DNA from 4 places in the Mesorhizobium sp. B1-1-7 genome. Region 1 is predicted to be linked to each of the others. Evidence: predicted binding sites of a transcription regulator. Region 1 holds the regulator's gene; each other region holds the start of a gene.
The links. Region 1 encodes PhoB, which activates phosphate uptake and scavenging genes when phosphate is short. Its sites were predicted from a motif close to TGTCATNNANCTGTCAT; they were not measured.

Region 1 (3,206 bases):
GGAGCTGATCGACGAATTGCAGGCCGACTACACGATCGTCATCGTCACCCACAACATGCAGCAGGCGGCGCGCGTATCGAAGCAGACGGCCTTCATGTATCTGGGCGAACTGGTCGAGTTCGACAAGACGGAGAAGATCTTCACGTCGCCCCGCGAGAAGCGGACGCAGGACTACATCACCGGCCGCTTCGGCTGATCACGCATACGAGGACCAGGATCATGGCCGAACACACGGTTGCAGCCTTCGATGAAGATCTCGGACAGATCAGCAGGCTGATCAGCGACATGGGCGACCTCGCCGGCTCGATGGTCGGCGGTGCCACCAAGGCGCTGCTGAACTCCGACAATGCGCTCGCCCAACGCGTCGTCTCCGATGACGCGATCATGGATGCGCGCCAGCGCGAGCTGGACGACCGCGCCATCACGCTGATCGCCAAGCGCCAGCCGATGGCCGACGATCTGCGCCATGTCGTCGGCTCGATCCGCATGGCCGGCGATCTCGAACGCATCGGCGACCTTGCCAAGAACATCGCCAAGCGCGTCGGCACGGTCGGGCTCTCCGCCACGCCGCGCGACCTGTCGCACTCCATCGACGCGATGGCGCAGCTGGTGCTGATCCAGGTTCAAGGTGTCATCGAGGAATATGCGGCGCGTGATGCCGCGGCACTGGCGAAGCTGCGCGCCGACGACGAGCGTATCGACGTGAAATACACCTCGGTGTTCCGCGAACTGCTGACCTACATGATGGAAGATCCGCGCAACATCACCGCCTGCACGCATCTTCTGTTCTGTGCCAAGAACCTCGAACGCATCGGCGACCACGTGACCAACATCGCCGAGAATGCGTATTATGTGCTGACCGGCACGCAGCTGCCCGCCAATCGCCCGAAGCAGGACGAAACCGCGATGTCGGCGCCGGCGGCATAGCAGGGGTGACCAGCCGATGATCGCGCCACGCATCATGGTGGTGGAGGATGAGGAGCCGCTAGGGGTGCTGCTCCGCTACAATCTGGAATCGGAAGGCTACCAGGTCGAGGTGGTGACGCGCGGCGACGAGGCGGAGATCCGCCTGCAGGAGAACGTGCCCGACCTTCTGGTGCTCGACTGGATGGTGCCGGCGGTGTCCGGCATCGAACTCTGCCGGCGCCTGCGAATGCGGCCCGAGACCGAGCGGCTGCCGATCATCATGCTGACCGCGCGGGGCGAAGAAAGCGACCGCGTGCGTGGGCTCTCCACGGGCGCCGACGACTATCTGGTCAAGCCGTTCTCGACGCCGGAGTTCATGGCCCGCGTCAAGGCGCTGCTGCGCCGCGCCAAGCCTGAAGTGCTGTCCAGCGTGCTCAAGGTCGGCGATATCGTGCTCGACCGCGAATCGCACCGCGTCTACCGCAAGAAGAGCGAGATCCGGCTCGGGCCGACCGAGTTCCGCCTGCTCGAATTCATGATGCGCCATCCCGGCCGCGTGTTCTCGCGCAGCCAGCTGCTCGACAATGTCTGGGGCGAGACGATCTACATCGACGAGCGCACCGTCGACGTGCATGTCGGCCGGCTGCGCAAGGCGGTCAACAATGGCCGCATGCCGGATGTGATTCGCACCATTCGCGGGGCAGGGTACGCCATCCGCGAAGATTAGGTTCTTCGGCGCGGAAGGTTAGACAGTCGGATTTCGTGCTTAAGCCGGATCGCTTTACCTTGGCGATTCGCGAAAACGTCCATTGCTTCGTCATCCACGGGCGGAGCAAGAAGCGAAGCGACGCGGCATAGACCCGAGGATCCATGCCGCGACTTCGAAGCGTTGCCTCGGTGCGGAATTCTGCTCCGCTGCACTCCGTGGCCAAGGTCGCGGCATGGATTCCAGGGTCTCCGCGACGGAGCTTCGCTCCTGCTCCGCCCAGGGATGACGAAGTCGTGAGGCTTTGTCCAACCCACGGATGTTACGATGGCTTCGATTTCACGCCACGTTCTTCCCAGCCGCGCCTGCTCTCGCCTGCACGCCCGGCGCGAATATTTCCTGATCGACGAAGGTCAGAGCGCGCATGGCGCAGCCTTCGCGGATCAGCGGCAGTTCGTTAGGCTCGGTGTCGAAGGAGATCGATTTCGAGTGCTGGCCGCCGGCGGTCTGTGCAATCGCCTCGCGCAAGGCCGGCTCGATCAGGTCGAAGGCGGCGGCGCTGACGCCGACCATGGCGACCGGGGCGGGATCGATCAGCGCGAACAGGCTGCCCAGGCCATAGCCCAGCGCCTCGCCGGCCTTGCGATAGGCCTGGCGCTCCGGCCCGTCCTTGTCGCGCGCCGAAGCCGCCAGCGCCCGCATGTCGGCGTCGCTGACGTCGATCGGTTCGGTGTCCTCGCCAAGCTGTCTCGCGTTGCGCCAGATGGCGTAGTTGCCGGCATAGGCCTCGACGCAGCCGCGCCGTCCGCAGCGGCAGAGCGCGCCGCCTGGGCGGTGGATCATGTGGCCGAACTCGCCGCCCGAGGAATGGGTGCCGGTGAACAGTTCGCCCTTCAGCACCAGGCCCATGCCGATGCCATGCGACAGCAGAATGGCGATGAAGTCGTCGCGGTAGCGCTCGGGATCGCGCCAGCGCAGCGCCACCGCCATCATGTTGCAGTCGTTTTCCATGGTGGCGGGGATGCCGAACTCGGCTTCGAATATGTCGGCGAAGGCGATGTCGGTCTGCGGCGTGATCGGCGACCACAGCATGGCTCGCGCCTCGGTGTCGGTGATGCCCTGGACCGCCAGCGCGATGCGGGCGACGCTGCGGATGTCGATGTCGGGGTCCTCGAGGCGCCGCCTTACGATTGCCGTGCATTCGCCGATCAGCGCCTCGCGCGACATGGTCAGCGTGTCCAGCCGGCGCTGTTCCTCCGATATCACCTGGCCGGCATAGTCGATGACGGCGACCGACAGGAAATTCAGCGACAGCACCACGGTCATCACCGCCGCCGCCTCGGGGTTGAGGGTGAGGCCGACCTGCGGCCTACCGCGTTTTAGCGAGCCGGCCTCGCTCGGCTTGCCCTCGGTCAGGACGCCTTCGCCGATCAGGTCGGAGGAGATCGCCGAGATGGTCGAGTGGCTGAGGCCGGTGGTCGCGGCGATCTCGGTGCGCGAAGGCTGACCGGCACGGCGCACGGCCGCGATCACCATGGCGCGGTTGCGCCGGCGCAGATCGTCGTGGCGGATTCCGACCGACATGTTTCCCACA
Region 2 (3,206 bases), on a different contig from region 1:
CTATGGCCTGACTGGTCCGTTCGCCGCCGCGCTGATGGAGCGGATCGGACTGCGCCGCACGCTGATCGCCTCGCTGGTGATCATGTCGGGGTCGACCGCGCTCAGCCTTTTGATGACCAAGCCCTGGCATCTCTTCATCACCTGGGGCGTGTTCTCCGGCATCGGCTCAGGCGCCGTCGCCAGCGTGCTCGGCGCCACCATCGTCAACCGCTGGTTCAAGACCAATCGCGGCCTGGTCATGGGCTTGATGTCGGCCTCCAGCGCGACTGGCCTCCTGGTGTTCCTGCCGCTGCTTGCCTCGCTTGCGCAAACGGGCGGCTGGAAGCCGGTCGCGGTCGCGGTCGCGGTTGCCACGGCCTGCCTGCTGCCGCTGGTCTGGCTACTGGTGCCGGAGCGTCCGGCCTCGATCGGCATGGTGCGTTATGGCGCCGAGGCTGATGACGTGCCGCCGACATCGCCGGCATCGCAAGGCAATTTCCTGGCGCACACGCTCAACACGCTGCGCCGCGCCGCCGGCACGCGGGTGTTCTGGTATCTGTTCGCCACCTTCTTCGTCTGTGGCTTCACCACCAACGGGCTGGTCGGCACGCATTTGATCGCGTTCTGCGGCGACATGGGCATCGGCGAGGTGCAGGCGGCCGGCCTGCTGTCGATGATGGGCATTTTCGACCTGATCGGCACGACGCTGTCCGGCTGGCTTACCGACCGTTTCGACCCGCGCAAGCTGCTTGGCGTCTATTATGCCATCCGTGGCCTGTCGCTGATCTACCTGCCTTATTCCGGCTTCTCGGCGACCAGCCTGATCATCTTCGCGGTGCTCTATGGCCTCGACTGGATCGCCACCGTGCCACCGACGCTCAGGCTCGCCAACGAGGCGTTCGGCGACCGCAGCGGACCGATCGTGTTCGGCTGGATCGTCGCCGGCCACCAGGTGGGAGCTGCCACGGCGGCCGCCTTCGGCGGCACCATGCGCGAACTGCAGGGCAATTACGAACTGGCCTTCCTGATCGCCGGAATGACGGCCATCGCCGCCGCCTGCATCTCGCTGCTGATCAATACCAGCCGGCCGGCCTTCGATCCCGAACCGCAAGCGGCATAGGCGCGGCCCTCCCTTCTCCCCTTTTGGGCCCGTTGCCTTATTGATCTCTGGGCGTGAGAGGAGACGGAAAGGGCAGCCCTGTTCATTGTTATCAAACGTTCATGATTTCGAGATGCGCCTGAAACATTGAGGCTGGAGCTTGGTGGCAACGTTCAACGCCATCCAGGAGACAGCCATGAACAAGCTCTCGATGACTCGCCGCGCTTTTGTCACCTCCGCCAGCGCCGCTGGTCTGGTCGGCGTTTCCAGCCTGGCGCTGCCCTATTATTCTCGCGCCAACCAGCGCCCGGCCTTCACCCATGGCGTCCAGTCGGGGGATGTCGACGCCACCAGCGGCATGGTGTGGACGCGCACGGATCGCCCGTCGCGTGTCATGTTCGAAGTGTCGTCGACCGAGAATTTCGCCAACGCGATCCGGCTGGCGCCGCTCGATACGTCGCCGGCCAGCGATTATACGGTCAGACGCCTGCTCACCGATCTCGCTTCCGATCAGGACATCTTCTACCGCATGACGGCAGCCGACCTCGCTGACATCAACGCCGTCTCCGAGCCGATCGTCGGCCGCTTCCGCACCGCGCCGGCCTCGAAGCGCGACATCAAGTTCGCTTGGTCGGGCGACACCGCCGGCCAGGGCTGGGGCATCGACGAGACCGGCATGAAGACCTACGCCACGATCGGCAAGCATACGCCCGATTTCTTCCTGCATTCGGGCGACACCATCTATGCCGACGGCGCGATGAAGGACGAGGTCGACCTGCCCGGCGGCGGCAAGTGGAAGAACGTCGTGCTAGTCGATGGCAAGCGCAAGGTCGCCGAGACGCTGGACGAATACCGCGACCAGTGGAAATACAACATGATGGACAGACACGTCCTGGGTCTCAGCGCCATCTGCCCGACCTTTTATCAGTGGGACGACCACGAGGTGCTGAACAACTGGTCGGATTCGAAAAATCTGAGCGCCGACGATCGCTACACGGAAAAATCCATCCATGTGCTGGCGGCCCGCGCGGCCCGAGCCTTCCATGAGATGACGACGATCCGTTACGAGCCGTCGGAGCCCGGCCGCGTCTACCGCAAGATAGCCTACGGGCCGCTGCTCGACGTGTTCTTCCTCGACATGCGCTCCTATCGCGGCCCCAACGGTCCGGACATGCAGGATGAGATGACACCGCAATCGCGCATGCTGGGCGAACAGCAGACGAAATGGCTGAAGCGGGAGCTAGCCAACTCCAAGGCGACATGGAAGATCATCGCCGCAGACATGCCGCTCGGCCTCGTCGTCTGGGACGATGGCGTCAAAAAGGCAGGCGCGGAGGCTGTCAGCAATGGTGACAACGGTCTGCCAAAGGGACGCGAGCTGGAGATCGCCGACCTGCTGCGCTACATCAAGAATGCCGGCATCAGCAACACCGTCTGGCTCACCGCCGACGTGCACTACACAGCCGCGCATTACTACAATCCCGAGAAGGCGCAGTTCCAGGACTTCAGTCCATTCTGGGAATTCGTCTCCGGCCCCATCCATGCCGGAACCTTCGGCCCGAACGATTTCGACATGACCTTCGGTCCGGAGCTGAAGTTCATCAAGGCGCCGACAGCCGAGCAGGGGCAGAACCTGCCGCCGTCAGCCGGCCTGCAATTCTTTGGCCTTGTCGACATTTCCGGCGCCACCGAGCAGATGACCGTGCGGCTGATGGATCGCGACGACAACGAACTCTACAAGATCACGCTCGAGCCGGTACGGTCGGCGTAAAGACCTGACGGTCGTCAGTCCGGGTAGCAGACCATTGGAATGTTCGGCCAGACGGCGCTGTCGCAGTTGGCTGCGTCCTGGCGCTGCTTGAAGGCGGCGCTGACCGGGCCGGTCACCATCGGATCGACGCCGTCGGGGGCGTCGGCGAAAGCCTGCTGGGCCGAAGGCGCATCGATCGGCAGGGCCGGCCGTGCTTCCTTCAGCGTGGCGGCCGACTGCGCGGCGTTGGCCGCCAGCAGAACGGCAAAGGCCGCGGAGGCGATAAGCGGCCAAAATCGGTTGAGTTTATCGGTCATGACGTTCGAACTGCCCGGGCCCTGAATGGTTCCCGCCTTGGTTAACAAAATCATTTCACAC
Region 3 (3,206 bases), on a different contig from region 1:
CTCCAGAACTTCAGCGGCGAGGTAATAGTCTTCCATTTCCTCGATACCGCGCTCGATGAGTTCGCGCAGATAGTAAGCCTTGCTGCGGCCGGTCCTGGCCGCCAGGAAATCCAGGCGCTCCTCGATCTCGGGAGCCAGTCTTATAGAGGTCGGCATGGCAATCCTCATGAATACATGTATTCATGTACAGCCGCGCAGGGGAGAATTCAAGTCAGAGCGCCGCTAGCGCCGCCTCGACGTCAACCGCCGCACCGACCGACGCGGTAGCGATGTCGCGGTTGATGCGCCGCGCCAGCCCCGACAGCACCTTGCCAGCGCCAATTTCGTAGAGCGCGGTGACGCCGTTGGCGCCGAACCATTCGACCGTCTCGCGCCAGCGCACGCGGGCGACCACCTGCTCGACCAGGCGCCGCGAAATCTCGTCCGGGTCGCTCGTCGGGATGACTGTGACGTTCGAGACGATCGGAACCACCGGTGCGGCCTTGGCCACTTCGGCGAGCGCGTCGCGCATGATCTCCGCGGCCGGCGTCATCAGCGCCGAATGGAAAGGTGCCGAGACCTGCAGCATCAGCGCCCGCTTGGCGCCCTTTTCGGTGCAAAGCCTAGCGGCCAGTTCGACTGCGGCCTTGGCGCCGGAGATGACCAATTGGCCGCCGCCATTGTCGTTAGCGACCTGGCAGACAGACCCTTTGGCCGCTTCAGCGCAGGCAGCTTCGACATCCGCCTGCTCCAGTCCGATGATCGCTGCCATGGCGCCCTCGCCGGGAGGTACCGCCGCCTGCATGGCGTTGCCGCGAATGCGCAGCAGCCGCGCGGCATCGCCAACGGAAACGAAGCCCGCGGCGGCCAGAGCCGAATATTCGCCCAGCGAATGGCCGGCGACATAGGCGACCTTGTCCTTCAGCGAGAACCCGCGCGATTCCAGCGCCCTGATGGCCGCCAGCGATACCGCCATCAGCGCCGGCTGTGCGTTGGCCGTCAGCGTCACGGCCTCTTCGGGACCTTCCCAGATCAACTTCGACAGGTTTTCGCCGAGCGCGTCATCGACTTCCTGGAAGACCCTGCGCGCCTCGGGAAAGCTATCGGCGAGATCCTTGCCCATGCCGACAGCCTGGCTTCCTTGTCCCGGAAAGGTGAATGCGACGGCCATGCGAGGGCTCCTAAGGGCTGGTTTTGCTTGCCTGATAGGCGGGTTTTTCTTGCCTGTGACGCAAGGCAGGCTGCCAAGTCAAGCCCAGTTCGCCCCTGCCGGGCGGCCTCGTCAACCGCCGAGTGCCTGTTCCCAAAGGCTTTTTGGCGATCACTCCTGATGAAAACCGCTCACGAATCGTTTGCTGGCTCTTCTTATTTCCGCCACAGGCGCTAGCTTTGCGTGACAATTATATGACAATCGAGTGACGTGTTTGTCGCTGGGTGGGGAAGTTGAAGTGACAAAGAGTTCGAAACGTAGCGGTAAAGCCGTGCCGCAATTCCTGGAAGACGATCCGTCCACCGGCTACCTGCCGGGCCGGAGATGGCCGGTTGTCCGTTACGGGCTGATCAGCCTGGCGATCGCGGCCATCCTGGTGTTCGCCATCGAACTGATCGTGCGCGGTGATTTCGCCGGCACCGTCTCCTTCTTCCTACAACCGCTCAAGCCGGGCTGGACCACGATCGTGGTGTTCGCGCTGATCCTGATCGGCCTCGACGCCGTGCTCGGCCGTAGCCACCAGAGCCTGATGATCGTGGCTCCGCTGACCCTGTCCCTGGCCTTTGTCGGCCATCAGAAGTCGCATTATCTCGGCGATCCGCTCTATCCGACGGATTTCCTCTACGCCCGCCAGATCGTCGCCCTGCTGCCATTGCTGGTGCGCGACCGGCCAATGACCGCGCTCGCCATGGTCGTCGGCATCGTCGCCGGCCTGTCGCTGCTCGTCTATGGCTGGCGGCTGTGGCGCCGCAAGGTCCTCGCACTCAGCCGCAAGGGCCGCCTCGCCCGGCTGACGCTGGCGGTTCCGCTGCTCGCCTTCTTTGTCTCGATCATGGACTACGCCACCTTCTCGTGGACCAGGGACCGGCTGCAGATCATCCCGATCATGTGGGACCAGAAGGAAAACTACGCCTCCAACGGCTTTGCGCTCGCTTTCGCGCTCAACGTGCCGATGGCGCATGTCTCGGCGCCGGCCGGCTATTCCGACAAGGCGATCGCCGCAATCGAGAGGCCGGAGGTGACAGCCTCCGTGCCCGCCGAGAAACCTGACATCATCGTCGTCATGAGCGAATCCTTCTGGGATCCGACCAAGCTGCCAGGGGTCACCATCACGCCGGACCCCATTCCCAATGTGCGGGCGTTGCGCTCGGGCTATATGTTCTCGCCCGAATTCGGCGGCATGACCGCCAATATCGAGTTCGAAGCGCTGACCGGCTTCTCGAATGCCTTCCTGCCGGCCGGCAGCATCCCCTACCAGCAATATGTGCGCACCCCGACGCCCTCGATGGCAACCTTCCTGAAGAGCGAGGGCTATCAGGCGCGCGCCATCCATCCAGGCACCAACTGGTTCTGGAACCGTGGTGCTGTCTACGCCGATTTCGGCTTCAACGACTTCAAGTCGGAAGAGACGCTGCCGCCGATGGAAAAGCGCGGACCGCTGGCATCGGATGCGGCAATGACCGACGAGATCATCCGTGAAGCCGACGCCAGCGAGCAGCCGGTGTTCTTCTTCGCGGTCAGCCTGCAGAACCATGGCCCCTACGAACCGAACCGCTACTACAACCCGACCCACAAGGTGCAGGCGCCGATCAGCCAGTGGGCGCGTGAATCGCTGCTGAGCTATGCGGAGGGATCCGCGGATGCCGATCGCGGTCTCGAGCGCCTCGTCGAATGGGCAAAGAAGCGCTCCCGTCCCACGGTGATCGCCTTCTTCGGCGACCATCTGCCGCCGCTAGGCCCGGTTTACGTCGAAACGGGCTTCCTCAAGGACAATGTCGCGCCGCGCAAGGAGGCATCACCGCAGGACGCCCTTCAGCATCACGAGACGCCGCTGGTCATCTGGTCGAACCGTACCGGCCCGGCCGAAGACCTGGGTGCGGTCAGCCCCGCCTTCCTGCCCTATCATATCCTGAAGACGGCCGGCATCACCCATCCCTACTACACGGGCTTCCTGGGCGAGATGCGCGAACGCTACCGCGTCGTCGACCGCAACCTGTTGCTGACGCCGGCCGGGGAA
Region 4 (3,206 bases), on a different contig from region 1:
GAAATGCCAGGGCGCGTTGGTGCTGCCGGTGCCGACGATGAGCTTGCCGCGATCGAGCACGGTGCGCAGCAAGCTGTCGGACGCTGCCTGGGCGGCGGCCTTCTGGGCATCGACGGTTGCCAAAACGCCGGCCGTCGCCAGTCCCGCCATTCCCAATTTCAGAAAATCACGTCTTCCGGATGTGTCGTTCACGGCGACCTCCTTTCGTGTTGTGTTCCCCTATGCACAGGCAAGACACGTCATTGTTTTCACAACGATTGTCTCTTACAAGAGACGTATGTATCCTGTACAAGACAGATACTAACATCAGGAACCGACAATGCAAGATGGCAATGCCCTGGCTGTTTCAGCCGGCGAGAAGATTTCCGGCTCCCGGGAAAAGGGTCTCAACCGGGTGCTCGAAATCCTGGAGTTTCTTCATACGACGCAGCGCGCCATCGGCATCGGCGACCTTGCCAAGGGCGTGAACGCACCGCGCTCGACGACCTACACGCTGGTGCGATCGCTGGTCGACGCCGGCCTGCTGGAAATGGAAGGCGACGGCAACCGCGTCTATTTCGGCAAGAAGCTCTACCTCTACGGGATGGATTATGTGCGCGGTAACGACCTGATGCGGCGCGGGCGCCAGGAGGTCGACAATCTGTCGCGCGAGACCGGCGAGACCTCGGAACTGTGCATGCTGCAAAGTGGCCGCTACACCATCGTCCACGCGAGCCCGGGTACCAGGCCGTTCCGCATCAGTTCGGCCACCGGACTGCAGATACCGCTGCCGTGGACCGCTTCGGGGCGGCTGCTGCTGGCGGGGCTGGATAGGGCCACGATCGAAGCCATGGTGTCGGACGACGATCTTGTGCTGCCCGACGGGCGCAAGCTCAAGCTCGACGATTTCGTCGCCGACATCGCCGAGGCGCGGGTCACCGGCTACTGCGTCACTTCGGGGCTGGTCGATGCCTATACGAAATGCCTTGCCGTGCCGGTCTTTTCAGCGCCGGGCAAGGTCGAGGCGACGATGTGCCTGGTGGTTCCCATCGATACCACCGATGAGCGGACCGCCAGCCTCATCGGCCTGCTGCGCGACCGCGCCGCCAGGCTATCGATCGCCGGATAGGCGAAGCATGATGGAGGACGCTTGGTGCCCGTGGCTCAAGCGATGATGTCGGGAATGATCTTGTCTTCCAACGCCATCAGCCGATCCTTGAGGACCAGTTTCTTCTTCTTCATGCGCTGGATTTGCAGCGGATCGCAACCCATGGCGATCATCGCGTTGATCGCCGCGTCGAAATCGGCGTGTTCCTGCTTCAGCCGGGAAAATTCGAGGCGAATATCGGCCTGTTCCTGATCGGACATTCTCTACCGTCTGCACGTCTGCGGCGCCCAAAACTGGGCCTGATTGGGCGGGGGCGGCAATTTCTGCCACCGGCGCGCAGGCCATATCACATTTCACATTGTCGTGGAATGCTACCACGCAGCATTCGACATCCCAGCCGGAAGGTGGCACAGTGTCATTGTGCCGTCACAGAAGCGACCTGCGGTGGACGTGCCTTTGACGGCTGCAATCGAGGAAACCATGAAAGGGAGAACCAATCATGTCTCTTGCATCCCATCTTGATGAGTTGCAGCGGAAACACGGCGACATCGAACGCGAGATCGATGACGCGATGAACCACCCGTCGGTGGACGACCTCGAAATCGTGAATCTCAAGCGACGCAAGCTGGCACTCAAGGACGAGATTGAAAAACTGAGGGCGACCACGCATTGACGCTCACCTGATATAGCCGCTCGCCATTTGCGATTTTCCTTACCGGCGGCAAGCGCCGCCGGTGTGAGCTTTGGTTTTCACCGCTCCACCATGAGCCGCAGCTAATATCCTTTCCGGTCCGGTATCATGGCGCAAAAGCACAGGATTTGAATCCAGCCGCGCCTTCTGTGCCGAAAACCGCCGGCAGCGAGTTCCCATTGCGCTCATGAATGATGACAACGGCCTTACGCTTGCCGTTCTGGTTTTCCCAAAGGCGACGGTCGAGCCGGTTTTCCTTGCGGTTGGCCGGCTTCACATACCCGCCGAAATGGCCACCAACTACCGGCGCGTGTCATCTGAAGGTCGAACTAAAGCACGCTGATCTAACGTATGATGATCTGGCCGAACGGCTCAAGGAACACGGCTTCAACGAAACAAAGGCCAGCATTGCCAACAAGCTTGCTGGCGCAACTATGTCTGCGCATCTTTCTTGCGGTACTTGCCGCCACTAGCCGGGAGGGCGTAATACTGGAGAACATCTAGGCTTTCAGGGGCGGCTTTGGGGATGCACGAACCAACTTTGGCGCGATTAATAGCTGTGCCATTTTTATTTTTGGTCGTGCTCCTAGCCGCTGCCTGGACCTCCGGGTCTCAAGAAATAATATGCAAGCAGACAATGGGCGGCGAGGAACACTGCGCTCCCTATAACCTCGCGGCGTATTACCTGGTCGAGATCAAAGAGACCATCGACGATAACGATGGGCTTATCACCGCCTTGGCCACCATTGTCATCGCCGCTTTCACTGGGACTCTCTGGAAATCCACCCACGACTTGGGAGTTGCTGGCGAGAGGCAGATGAGCCTCATCGAGGGTAATGCCAGAAAAGAACTTCGCGCTTATCTCACCGTCGTTCCGGACGGAATCAATCAGTTGATCGGTGAGCCCGACGTTATGGGGCATGTCGTGCTGAGAAATGTCGGCAGACTGCCGGCGCGCAACGTGACACTCGTCGTAACAATGGAGTTGTCGCCCGGTCCAGAGCCTGACTCGTTCTTTCGCAGGGAGATTTTTAATATTCGAAAAGTGGCCACGGAATCGGATCGGGTCATCCAACCTGGCGGGGAAATGCGCCAAGGAAGCGAAAAGCCTACCATAGCTATGTCCGAACTCAGTGTGCCCGATCATAACGTCTACGTCTACGGGATCGTCAAATACGACAACGGGTACGGGCGCCGATGCTTCACACGCTTCTGCCACAGGTATGCTACCGCGAGCAGAGACCGTAGTCTCAAAGTGGACAGCAGGCCGAACAAAAGCCGCGCTTTCATTAGCGCAGATAAGGCCCGTTACCACAACTATGGCAACAGTGCAGAGCCTTCCGAGGACACGATGCCTTCCCCATGACAAACAGATGTTCGCGTCGTTCGTGCTGGTCGCTTGTCGCGGTGATCATATGCCTTTTGCTT

Region 2: FJ978_RS16765 (alkaline phosphatase) is a predicted target of PhoB. The motif match lies at 1,186-1,202, and genes of this name have one in related genera.
Region 3: FJ978_RS09145 (LTA synthase family protein) is a predicted target of PhoB. The motif match lies at 1,373-1,389, and genes of this name have one in related genera.
Region 4: FJ978_RS17870 (YdcH family protein) is a predicted target of PhoB. The motif match lies at 1,501-1,517, and genes of this name have one in related genera.

Annotation. Positions count from the first base shown of each region.
Region 1 covers NZ_VFWQ01000010.1:251,933-255,138, reverse strand. The annotation lists gene pstB (phosphate ABC transporter ATP-binding protein PstB) at 1-196, shown strand, start outside; gene phoU (phosphate signaling complex protein PhoU) at 220-927, shown strand; gene phoB (phosphate regulon transcriptional regulator PhoB) at 944-1,633, shown strand; gene FJ978_RS19215 (ROK family protein) at 1,952-3,196, opposite strand.
Region 2 covers NZ_VFWQ01000009.1:83,007-86,212, forward strand. The annotation lists gene FJ978_RS16760 (MFS transporter) at 1-1,099, shown strand, start outside; gene FJ978_RS16765 (alkaline phosphatase) at 1,275-2,849, shown strand; gene FJ978_RS16770 (hypothetical protein) at 2,864-3,145, opposite strand.
Region 3 covers NZ_VFWQ01000004.1:394,116-397,321, forward strand. The annotation lists gene FJ978_RS09135 (ribbon-helix-helix protein, CopG family) at 1-156, opposite strand, end outside; gene fabD (ACP S-malonyltransferase) at 212-1,150, opposite strand; gene FJ978_RS09145 (LTA synthase family protein) at 1,428-3,206, shown strand, end outside.
Region 4 covers NZ_VFWQ01000009.1:304,053-307,258, forward strand. The annotation lists gene FJ978_RS17855 (transporter substrate-binding domain-containing protein) at 1-150, opposite strand, end outside; gene FJ978_RS17860 (IclR family transcriptional regulator) at 320-1,108, shown strand; gene FJ978_RS17865 (YdcH family protein) at 1,144-1,347, opposite strand; gene FJ978_RS17870 (YdcH family protein) at 1,587-1,760, shown strand; partial or broken gene FJ978_RS32835 (IS1595 family transposase) at 1,915-2,082, opposite strand; gene FJ978_RS33240 (DUF6471 domain-containing protein) at 2,042-2,251, shown strand; gene FJ978_RS17880 (hypothetical protein) at 2,416-3,144, shown strand.